Regions from separate parts of the Enterobacter huaxiensis genome, predicted to be linked through region 2. Evidence: predicted binding sites of a transcription regulator. Region 2 holds the regulator's gene; the other holds the start of a gene.

Region 1 (4,898 bases), 630 kb from region 2:
GTGGTTGAACTGTTGTGCGACCACGGCCCCAGCCGACGCTTCGGCAATGTCGGCATGGAGCTGTTTGACCTGCGCAAATACGACACGGATGAAGTCCTGCAGCAGGTCCTGGATAAAGGCACGACGAAGTACCAGTTGACCTATAACGACCGCGCCCTGCAGTTTTTCCGCACCTTCGTTGAGGCAACGGAAAAAGCCAACTATTTTGAGCTCCCGCCGGCGGATGCCTGGGATTTCATTCCCGAAGAGACGGCGCTGTCAGCGCAGCCTGAGGTAGTGGCAAAAGGGGCAGACTGCAGTTTCGCCTTCCAGCCCATTGTTGACCCCTTCATGCAGGAGGTTGTCTCATGGGAAGCGCTTATCCGCACGCCGTCCGGCGATTCGCCCGGCGCGTACTTTGCCAGCCTGCCGCGTGAAGAACTGTATGAGGCTGACCTGCGAAGCAAGCAGGTTGCGCTCTCTATGGCCAGCGCGCTGGGGCTGCAGACGCAAACGCTGTCAATCAACCTGCTGCCGATGACGCTGGTTAACGTCCCGCACGCGGTGGATTACCTGCTTACCGCCATCGAAGCCAACGGCTTTGTGCCGGAGCAGATTGTGGTGGAGTTTACGGAGAGTGAGGCGATCTCACGATTCGATGAGTTTACCCACTCGGTCAGGCAGCTTAAGAGCGCGGGCATTAGCGTGACGATCGATCACTTCGGCGCAGGTTTTGCGGGCTTACAGCTTCTCGCCCAGTTCCAGCCGGACAGAATTAAGATTAATCGTGATTTGATTGCCAATGTACACAAGAGCGGCCCAAGGCAGGCGATTGTACAAGCCATCATCAAATGCTGTGCATCGCTGGAGATTCAGTTCTGCGCGGTGGGCGTGGAGCTTGCTGAGGAGTGGATGTGGCTTGAATCTGCGGGTATCTCACAGTTCCAGGGGCACCTGTTTGCCGGCCCGCGACTCGGGGGGATTCCGACGATCGCCTGGCCTGAGAAAAAGGTTGAGTTTTGAGATTCCTGTACCTAATCATTGAGAGTTAGCTGTACGTTCAGCTAAATTTATACAACAATGTATTAACGAGTGGATGGTTTAGACCCCATCCACTTGTCTCCGAGCGAGGAGTTAGTTATACAAATGGTTTGTACAATCTGATAAGGTTGGTTAGGTTAGGTATGGAAGTATTGAGCGTGAGGGAGTTAATGGCCTATTACAGTATCGGCGAAGTCGCCGAACGATGCGGTATCAACCCCGTTACGCTGCGTGCCTGGCAGCGCCGTTATGGATTGTTGAAGCCGCAGCGCAGCGAAGGGGGTCATCGTCAGTTTGACGATGAAGATATCCTGCGGATTGAAGAGATCAAGCGCCTGATGAAAAGCGGCGTTTCGGTCGGCAAAGTCAAAGCGTTGCTGGAAAACAAAGACGTGGTGACTGAGGGGAACTGGGCATCGTTTCAGGAAGAGATGTTGACTGTTCTGCGTTACGCCAGCCCGGCAAGGCTGCGCGCCAAAATCGGTGAGTTCCGCCGGGATCATGCGATGGATTCGCTTATCGATAATATTATTACTCCCGTTCGTCAGCGAATGAATCAGGACCAGAACACGGTGCGCCACATGGCAAGCCTGCTGGACGGTGTGTTGATTGAATTTGCGATCGCGAGCCTTGCAGAGTCGCGAAAAAAAGCGGGTAAAGATGCGCTCCTCATCGGCTGGGAATGCGATGACCGTACGCATTTATGGCTGGAAGCGGCCCGGCTTGCGCACAAGGGCTGGCATATTGACGTTCTGGCGGAACCGATTGATTCTCCACGCCCCGAGCTTTTCCCTGGGCAGAATATCTTCGTCTGGACAGGACAGCCTCCTACGGCCCGCCAGCAGGAGCAGCTGGACCACTGGCGTGAACAGGGGTTCGCGGTGTCATTCCACCACTGATTTAAGGGGTCCGTCAGGGCCTTTTTTGTTTCTTAAGCGCCATTAGCCAGACTGCACAAAATCTATCTTAAAAATAGGCATTTCCGATGCATATTTTACTTTTCAATTTATCCTGCCGATTAGCGTTACAAAATGCATTATTAATCAATGCATTGAACAATTACGTCCATCCCATCCGCATCTCCTGACAGGGTCTATGCTTAATAAAAGCGGCCAAAAAGGGCGGTTTAGCCGAAAGCCCCTGCTCACAAGGGGTTGAAGTGATAATCGTTATCACTAACATGGTGTTATGCCCCTGAGGCTTATTACACGAGGTGGACCTATGGAATTGCATTCAGAAACCTTCAATCCTGCCGACTTTAGCTGGCGTGGCCTGACGCTTACGCCAGCGGCTGCGGCACATATTCACGAGCTGGTGGCGCAAAAGCCGGAGCTTCTCGGCGTGCGCCTGGGCGTTAAGCAGACCGGCTGCGCGGGCTTCGGCTACGTGCTGGATACCGTCACCGAACCCGGTAAAGATGACCTGGTGTTTGAAACCGACGGGGCAAAGCTGTACGTCGCCCTCCAGGCCATGCCCTTCATCGATGGCACCGAAGTCGACTACGTTCGTGAAGGTTTAAACCAGTTATTCAAATTTCATAACCCGAAAGCCCAGAACGAATGCGGCTGCGGCGAAAGCTTTGGGGTATAGGCGGTACTATGTCTCGTAATACTGAAGCAACGAGTGATGTGAACACCTGGAGCGGCGGAAACCTGAATTATAAAGAAGGGTTCTTCACGCAGCTGCAGACCGACGAGCTGGCGAAAGGCATCAACGAAGAGGTCGTGCGCGCCATCTCGGCGAAGCGTAACGAGCCCGAGTGGATGCTGGAGTTTCGCCTGAGCGCCTTCCGCGCCTGGCTGGAAATGGAAGAGCCGCACTGGCTCAAGGCGCACTACGACAAGCTGAACTATCAGGACTACAGCTACTACTCTGCGCCGTCCTGCGGCAGCTGTGATGACACCTGCGCCTCGCAGCCCGGCGCGGTACAGCAAACCGGTGCCGAAAACAGCTTCCTGAGCAAAGAAGTTGAAGAGGCGTTTAACCAGCTCGGCGTCCCCGTGCGTGAGGGGAGAGAGGTCGCGGTAGATGCTATTTTTGACTCCGTCTCGGTAGCGACCACCTACCGTGAAAAGCTGGGGGAGCAGGGCATTATTTTTTGCTCCTTCGGTGAAGCCATCCACGACCACCCGGAGCTGGTGAAGAAGTACATTGGTACGGTCGTGCCGAGCAACGATAACTTCTTCGCGGCGCTCAATGCGGCGGTGGCGTCCGACGGCACCTTTATCTACGTGCCGAAAGGCGTGCGCTGTCCGATGGAGCTGTCGACCTATTTTCGCATCAACGCGGAAAAAACCGGCCAGTTCGAACGCACCATTCTGGTGGCCGATGAGGGCAGCTACGTCAGCTATATTGAGGGCTGCTCCGCGCCCGTGCGTGACAGCTATCAGCTGCACGCAGCCGTGGTGGAGGTCATCATCCATAAGGATGCCGAGGTGAAATACTCCACCGTGCAGAACTGGTTCCCGGGCGACGGAAACACCGGTGGCATCCTGAACTTCGTGACCAAGCGCGCGCTGTGCGAGGGCGAAAACAGCAAGATGTCCTGGACGCAGTCGGAAACCGGCTCCGCCATCACCTGGAAATACCCGAGCTGCATTCTGCGCGGGGATAACTCCATCGGTGAATTTTACTCGGTGGCGCTCACCAGCGGCCATCAGCAGGCCGATACCGGCACCAAGATGATCCATATCGGTAAAAACACCAAATCCACCATCTTCTCGAAAGGGATCTCCGCCGGGCACAGCCAGAACAGCTATCGCGGGCTGGTGAAAATCATGCCGACGGCCACCAACGCGCGTAACTTCACCCAGTGTGACTCGATGCTCATTGGTGCAGACTGCGGCGCGCATACCTTCCCGTACGTCGAGTGCCGCAACAACAGCGCCCAGCTTGAGCACGAGGCGACCACGTCGCGTATCGGAGAAGACCAGCTCTTCTACTGCCTGCAGCGCGGGATCAGCGAAGAAGATGCTATTTCGATGATTGTTAACGGCTTCTGTAAGGACGTGTTCTCTGAACTGCCGCTGGAATTCGCCGTTGAAGCACAAAAACTCCTCGCCATTAGTCTTGAACACAGCGTCGGTTAAGGAAAGCACATGTTAAGCATTAAAGATTTACAGGTTAGCGTGGAAGAGAAAGAGATCCTGCGTGGCCTCAATTTTGACGTCAAGCCGGGTGAAGTTCACGCCATCATGGGGCCAAACGGCTCCGGGAAAAGTACGCTTTCGGCGACGCTGGCAGGACGCGAGGATTACGAAGTCATCAGCGGTTCGGTGGAGTTTAACGGCAAAGATCTGCTGGAGATGTCCCCTGAAGAACGCGCGGGTGAGGGGATCTTTATGGCCTTCCAGTACCCGGTGGAAATTCCGGGCGTCAGTAACCAGTTCTTCCTGCAAACCGCGCTGAATGCGGTACGCAAATACCGCGGCCTGGACGCGCTGGATCGCTTTGACTTCCAGGACCTGATGGAAGAGAAAATCAAGCTGCTGAAAATGCCGGAAGACCTGCTGACCCGTTCCGTTAACGTCGGCTTCTCCGGCGGCGAAAAAAAGCGTAACGACATTCTGCAGATGGCGGTGCTTGAGCCTGAGCTGTGTATTCTCGATGAAACCGATTCCGGCCTGGATATCGATGCCCTGAAGATTGTCGCTGACGGGGTGAACTCCCTGCGCGACGGCCAGCGCTCGTTTATTATCGTGACGCACTACCAGCGCATTCTGGACTACATCAAGCCGGACTACGTCCACGTGCTTTACCAGGGACGTATCGTGAAATCCGGTGATTTCACGCTGGTTAAACAACTGGAGGAGCAGGGTTATGGCTGGCTTACCGAACAGCAGTAATGCACTCCAGCAGTGGCACCGGCTGTTTGAAGC
Region 2 (4,898 bases):
ATGGGGACCCGCGACGTGCCGTTCAGCGGCGAAATCTGGATCGATCGTGCTGACTTCCGCGAAGAAGCGAACAAGCAGTACAAGCGTCTGGTGCTGGGCAAAGAAGTGCGTCTGCGTAACGCGTACGTGATCAAAGCCGAGCGCGTAGAGAAAGATGCAGAAGGGAATATCACCACCATCTTCTGTTCTTACGATGCAGAGACCCTGAGCAAAGATCCTGCTGACGGACGTAAAGTGAAGGGCGTTATTCACTGGGTGAGCGCGACGCATGCGCTGCCGGTGGAAATCCGCCTGTACGACCGTCTGTTCAGCGTGCCTAACCCGGGCGCAGCGGAAGACTTCCTCTCGGTTATCAATACCGAGTCGCTGATTATCAAGCAGGGTTATGCCGAGCCGTCTCTGAAAGCCGCTGAAGCCGGTAAAGCGTTCCAGTTCGAACGCGAAGGGTACTTCTGCCTGGACAGCCGCTACAGCACCGCTGAAAAGCCGGTATTTAACCGTACCGTCGGTCTGCGTGATACCTGGGCTAAGATCGGCGAATAATATCGCTGCTCTGGTCAATGAGAGACAAACGCCGCTATATGCGGCGTTTTTTTATTTAACGATCATGCTATTAACGGTCTGAGGAAATATTCTCTGCCGGGAAATCAGGTCAATGAGGTGCTACTTATTTTTTTAAATAAAGTTTCTATTTTTACGGAAATGGAGATGACTAAAAAACATACGGGGTAGTCTGCCTTTACGCCCTGAAATTTCTCGCTATATCCCGCCATTCCTCGTCTCCCCGTAAATGTTACAAAGCACTACTAATTATGTGCACTTCGTCATAATCCTGACTTTTGCTTATTAAAAAGCATTGATAATTCGCGTCGCGAAAAATAACCTAAAGGCGGTAGTTAATTCGAGGGTATTTCTGACTACCCCTGACCATTAGGTCTTTTATATTTTCGCCGTTTTAGGCGTTTTAATTCGTCAAAGAGGAATAATCTATGCGTACGTTCAGTGGCAAACGTAGTGCGCTGGCGCTGGCTATCGCCGGTGTGACAGCAATGTCGAGCTTGGTGATTACCCCAGAAGCTAAGGCCGAAGGTTTCATCGATGATTCTACCCTCACGGGCGGTATTTATTACTGGCAGCGTCAACGTGACCGTAAAGACGTCACCGAAAACAAATATAAAACCAACCTTGCTCACTCAACCTGGAACGCCAACCTCGATTTCCAGTCGGGCTATGCTGCAGATATGTTCGGTCTGGATATTGCCGCCTTCACGGCCATTGAAATGGCGGAAAACGGCGACAGCGGTCACCCGAACGAAATCGCCTTCTCCTCCAGTAATAAAGCCTATAAAGAAGACTGGTCCGGCGATAAAAGCGGCGTCAGCCTGTATAAGGCAGCAGCGAAATTCAAATACGGCCCGGTATGGGCGCGCGGTGGTTATATTCAGCCAACCGGTCAAACGCTGTTAGCACCGCACTGGAGCTTTATGCCGGGCACCTATCAGGGGGCCGAAGCCGGGGCTAACTTTGACTACGGCGATGCGGGCGCGTTGAGCTTCTCCTACATGTGGACCAACGAATATAAAGCGCCGTGGCACATCGAGATGGACAAGTTTTACCAGAACGATAAAAAGACCAAAGTGGACTATCTCCACTCTCTGGGCGCGAAGTATGACTTCAAAAACGACCTGGTGCTTGAAGCCGCTTTTGGTCAGGCGGAAGGGTATATTGACCAGTACTTTGCAAAAGCCAGCTACAAATTTGATGTTGCGGGCAGCCCGCTGAGCACCAGCTATCAGTTCTACGGTACCCGTGATAAAGCGAGCAATGGCACCGTCAACGATATCTATGACGGCACCGCATGGCTGCAGGCGCTGACCTTCGGCTACAAAGTGGGCCAGGTTGATCTGCGTCTTGAAGGGACATGGGTGAAGGCGGAAGGGCAGCAGGGTTACTTCCTGCAGCGTATGACGCCAACCTATGCATCGTCCAACGGTCGTCTGGATATCTGGTGGGATAACCGCTCTGACTTCAACGCCGACGGCGAAAAAGCGCTCTTCTTCGGCGCGATGTACGACCTCAAAAACTGGAACCTGCCTGGCTGGGCGGTGGGGGCATCTTACGCTTATGCCTGGGACGCGAAGCCTGCTGATATGGCCACTCCGGACGCATACTACGATCCAAACTACCGTCTGAAAGAGTCCTCTTACAGCCTGGATGCGATCTACACCCTGCAGGATGGGCGCGCGAAAGGCACGATGTTTAAACTGCACTTCACGCAGTATGACAACCACTCTGACATTCCGAGCTATGCGGGCGGTTACGGCAACATCTTCCAGGATGAACGTGACGTGAAATTCATGGTTATCGCACCATTCACCATCTTCTGATGAACGCACCGGCGGGCTGAGTCCCGCCGGTATGGAGACTGCACATGATGAAAAAAATTGTAATCGTCGCGTTGCTGGCATCAGGGCTGGTGGCGTGTGCTCAGACACAGGCGCCGAAAGAGGACACCCGTCTGAAGGAGGCGTATAGCGCCTGCATCAATACTGCGGAAGGTTCGCCGGAGAAAATCGAGGCCTGTCAGAGCGTGCTTAACGTGCTGAAGAAAGAGAAAGCGCACGAGCAGTTCGCGACGCAGGAAAACGTCCGCGTGATGGATTACCAGGCCTGCATTCAGGCGCGTAAAACCGGTAACGATCAGGAAGTGGCGAAGCGTTGCGACCAGATTTGGAAAGAAATTCGAAGCAATAACAGTAATTAATTCGCTGTTATTATGCCCGGTGGCGCTGCGCTTACCGGTCCTACAAAGGTGTCATAGCCCGTAGGCCCGGCAAGCGCAGCGCCACCGGGCTTTTTAACGCAAAAAAAAAGCCAACCTAATGGCTGGCTCAGAGTATAAACACGAACTTACTTCGCGTCGTGCGCGTGGTCGTTTTCGCGGCAGTCGCCTTCAGCGCAGTGACCATACAGGTACAGGCTGTGATTGGTCAGGCGGATGCCGTGACGGGCAGCGATTTCACGCTGGCGTGATTCGATGGAATCATCGCTAAATTCAATGACCTTGCCACAGTCGAGGCAGATCAGGTGATCGTGGTGATGCTGCTGGGTCAGTTCGAAAACAGACTTACCGCCTTCGAAATTATGACGGGTCACAATGCCCGCGTCATCGAACTGGTTCAGCACGCGATACACGGTTGCCAGCCCAATCTCTTCGCCCATGTCGATAAGACGCTTATAAAGGTCTTCCGCACTGACATGGTGATTGTCTGGTCCCTGAAGCACTTCAAGGATTTTTAACCGAGGAAGCGTTACTTTCAGGCCAGCCTTCTTTAATGCGGTATTGTTGTCAGTCATGCGGAATCTGTCCTGTTGCTAAACGATTCACTTCTAATGAAGAAGTGACAGAAAATGCACTTGGGATAATGCGTCTCATTATAGAACTGCCATGGCTAAATGAAAACTGCAAGTCTCAAGCAAAGTATGCTTATAAAAACGTGGTATCACCAACAAACTTGTTCGATGGCACCCACTTTTTACCAGGGGGATATTGTACAGGTCTGAGCGAAAAAGTTAAAAGTTTGTAGCAATTAATTTAATCGGTTTTACCTGGAAAATGGGCGCAACCAAGGCTGCGCCGCAGGGCCATCAGGCGTTCAGAATGTCGTCCAGATTCAGCTCTTCGCGAACCTGCTTAACCCATTTTTCAACGCGCTCAGCGGTGAGTTCCGGCTGACGATCTTCATCGATAGCCAGGCCCACGAAGTGATCGTCATCCGCCAGGCCTTTGGACGCTTCAAAGTGATAACCCGCCGTTGGCCAGTGGCCCACGATAGCAGCACCGCGTGGCTCGATGATGTCGCGGATGGTGCCCAGTGCGTCACAGAAGTACTCTGCGTAGTCTTCCTGATCGCCACAGCCAAACAGCGCAACCAGCTTGCCGTTGAAGTCCACCTCTTCCAGCGTCGGGAAGAAATCGTCCCAGTCACACTGGGCTTCACCGTAGTACCAGGTTGGGATACCCAGCAGCAGGATGTCATAGCCTTCGAGGTCTTCTTTGCTGCTCTTGGCGATGTCGTGCACATCGGCAACGTCTTTACCGAGCTGTTTTTGAATGTTTTTTGCGATATTTTCGGTATTGCCGGTATCACTGCCGAAGAAAATGCCGATGATTGCCATGAGTAAAATAACCTCTTGAAACTTAATGGTATGGTGGCGCAATTTGTCCACGGATAAGGGCAATAATAGCAGAACAGACAACCCTGCGGAAACAGCTATCACGCAGGACTGCACTCTGTGCTACATGAAAAGGGTAATAAAGGGGATTTTCAGACTTATGCCTTGCTGCGCAAAGCCTCGAGTTGAGCGATCAGTATCTCTTCGATCAGTTCGCTGCGGCTGATGTTGCGCGCCTCTGCCAGCTCATTTAGTGCATCGACAGCATCGGCGTTCAGCTTCAGTTCGACACGCTTAAGTCCACGAGTTTTATCGCGTTTAAGCTGGTTGCGTTTATTGATACGCAGCTGTTCATCGCGTGAAAGCGGATTCGTCTTGGGTCTTCCCGGGCGACGCTCATTCGCGAACAGATCTAGTGTCGTACGGTCCGTTTGTTCTTTGGCCATAATTCTGAGACTTCGGGGGAAACACGCCGCCCTGCTAAAGCCCGGGCGATAAGCGCGCCATCATACATCAGCGAAAACGGCGCGCCAACGACTGGAAGCCCATCGCCGTCCAGTCGCTGTCTTTTTAATCAATTCGCAGTATCAGTGAGATAGCGACGGATAGCGCGCAGAACAGCGTCCGGTTTTTCCGCGTGAACCCAGTGCCCGGCACCTGCAATGACATGGGCTCGAGCCTGCGGGAATTGCGCCAGCAGCGTGTCGCGATAAGCGTCGGTG

The links. Region 2 encodes Fur, which represses iron uptake genes when iron is present. Its sites were predicted from a motif close to ATAATAATGAGAACNACTATCAA; they were not measured.
Region 1: the regulator Fur is predicted to act here: its motif matches at 2,180-2,202, upstream of sufA (Fe-S cluster assembly scaffold SufA).

What each region holds. Positions count from the first base shown of each region.
Region 1 is NZ_CP043342.1:2,781,173-2,786,070, reverse strand. It holds gene D5067_RS13320 (diguanylate phosphodiesterase) at 1-1,002, shown strand, start outside; gene D5067_RS13315 (MerR family transcriptional regulator) at 1,191-1,919, shown strand; gene sufA (Fe-S cluster assembly scaffold SufA) at 2,242-2,610, shown strand; gene sufB (Fe-S cluster assembly protein SufB) at 2,619-4,109, shown strand; gene sufC (Fe-S cluster assembly ATPase SufC) at 4,119-4,865, shown strand; gene sufD (Fe-S cluster assembly protein SufD) at 4,840-4,898, shown strand, end outside.
Region 2 is NZ_CP043342.1:3,407,174-3,412,071, reverse strand. It holds gene glnS (glutamine--tRNA ligase) at 1-543, shown strand, start outside; gene chiP (chitoporin ChiP) at 990-2,387, shown strand; gene chiQ (ChiQ/YbfN family lipoprotein) at 2,435-2,764, shown strand; gene fur (ferric iron uptake transcriptional regulator) at 2,911-3,357, opposite strand; gene fldA (flavodoxin FldA) at 3,649-4,179, opposite strand; gene ybfE (LexA regulated protein) at 4,335-4,622, opposite strand; gene ybfF (esterase) at 4,751-4,898, opposite strand, start outside.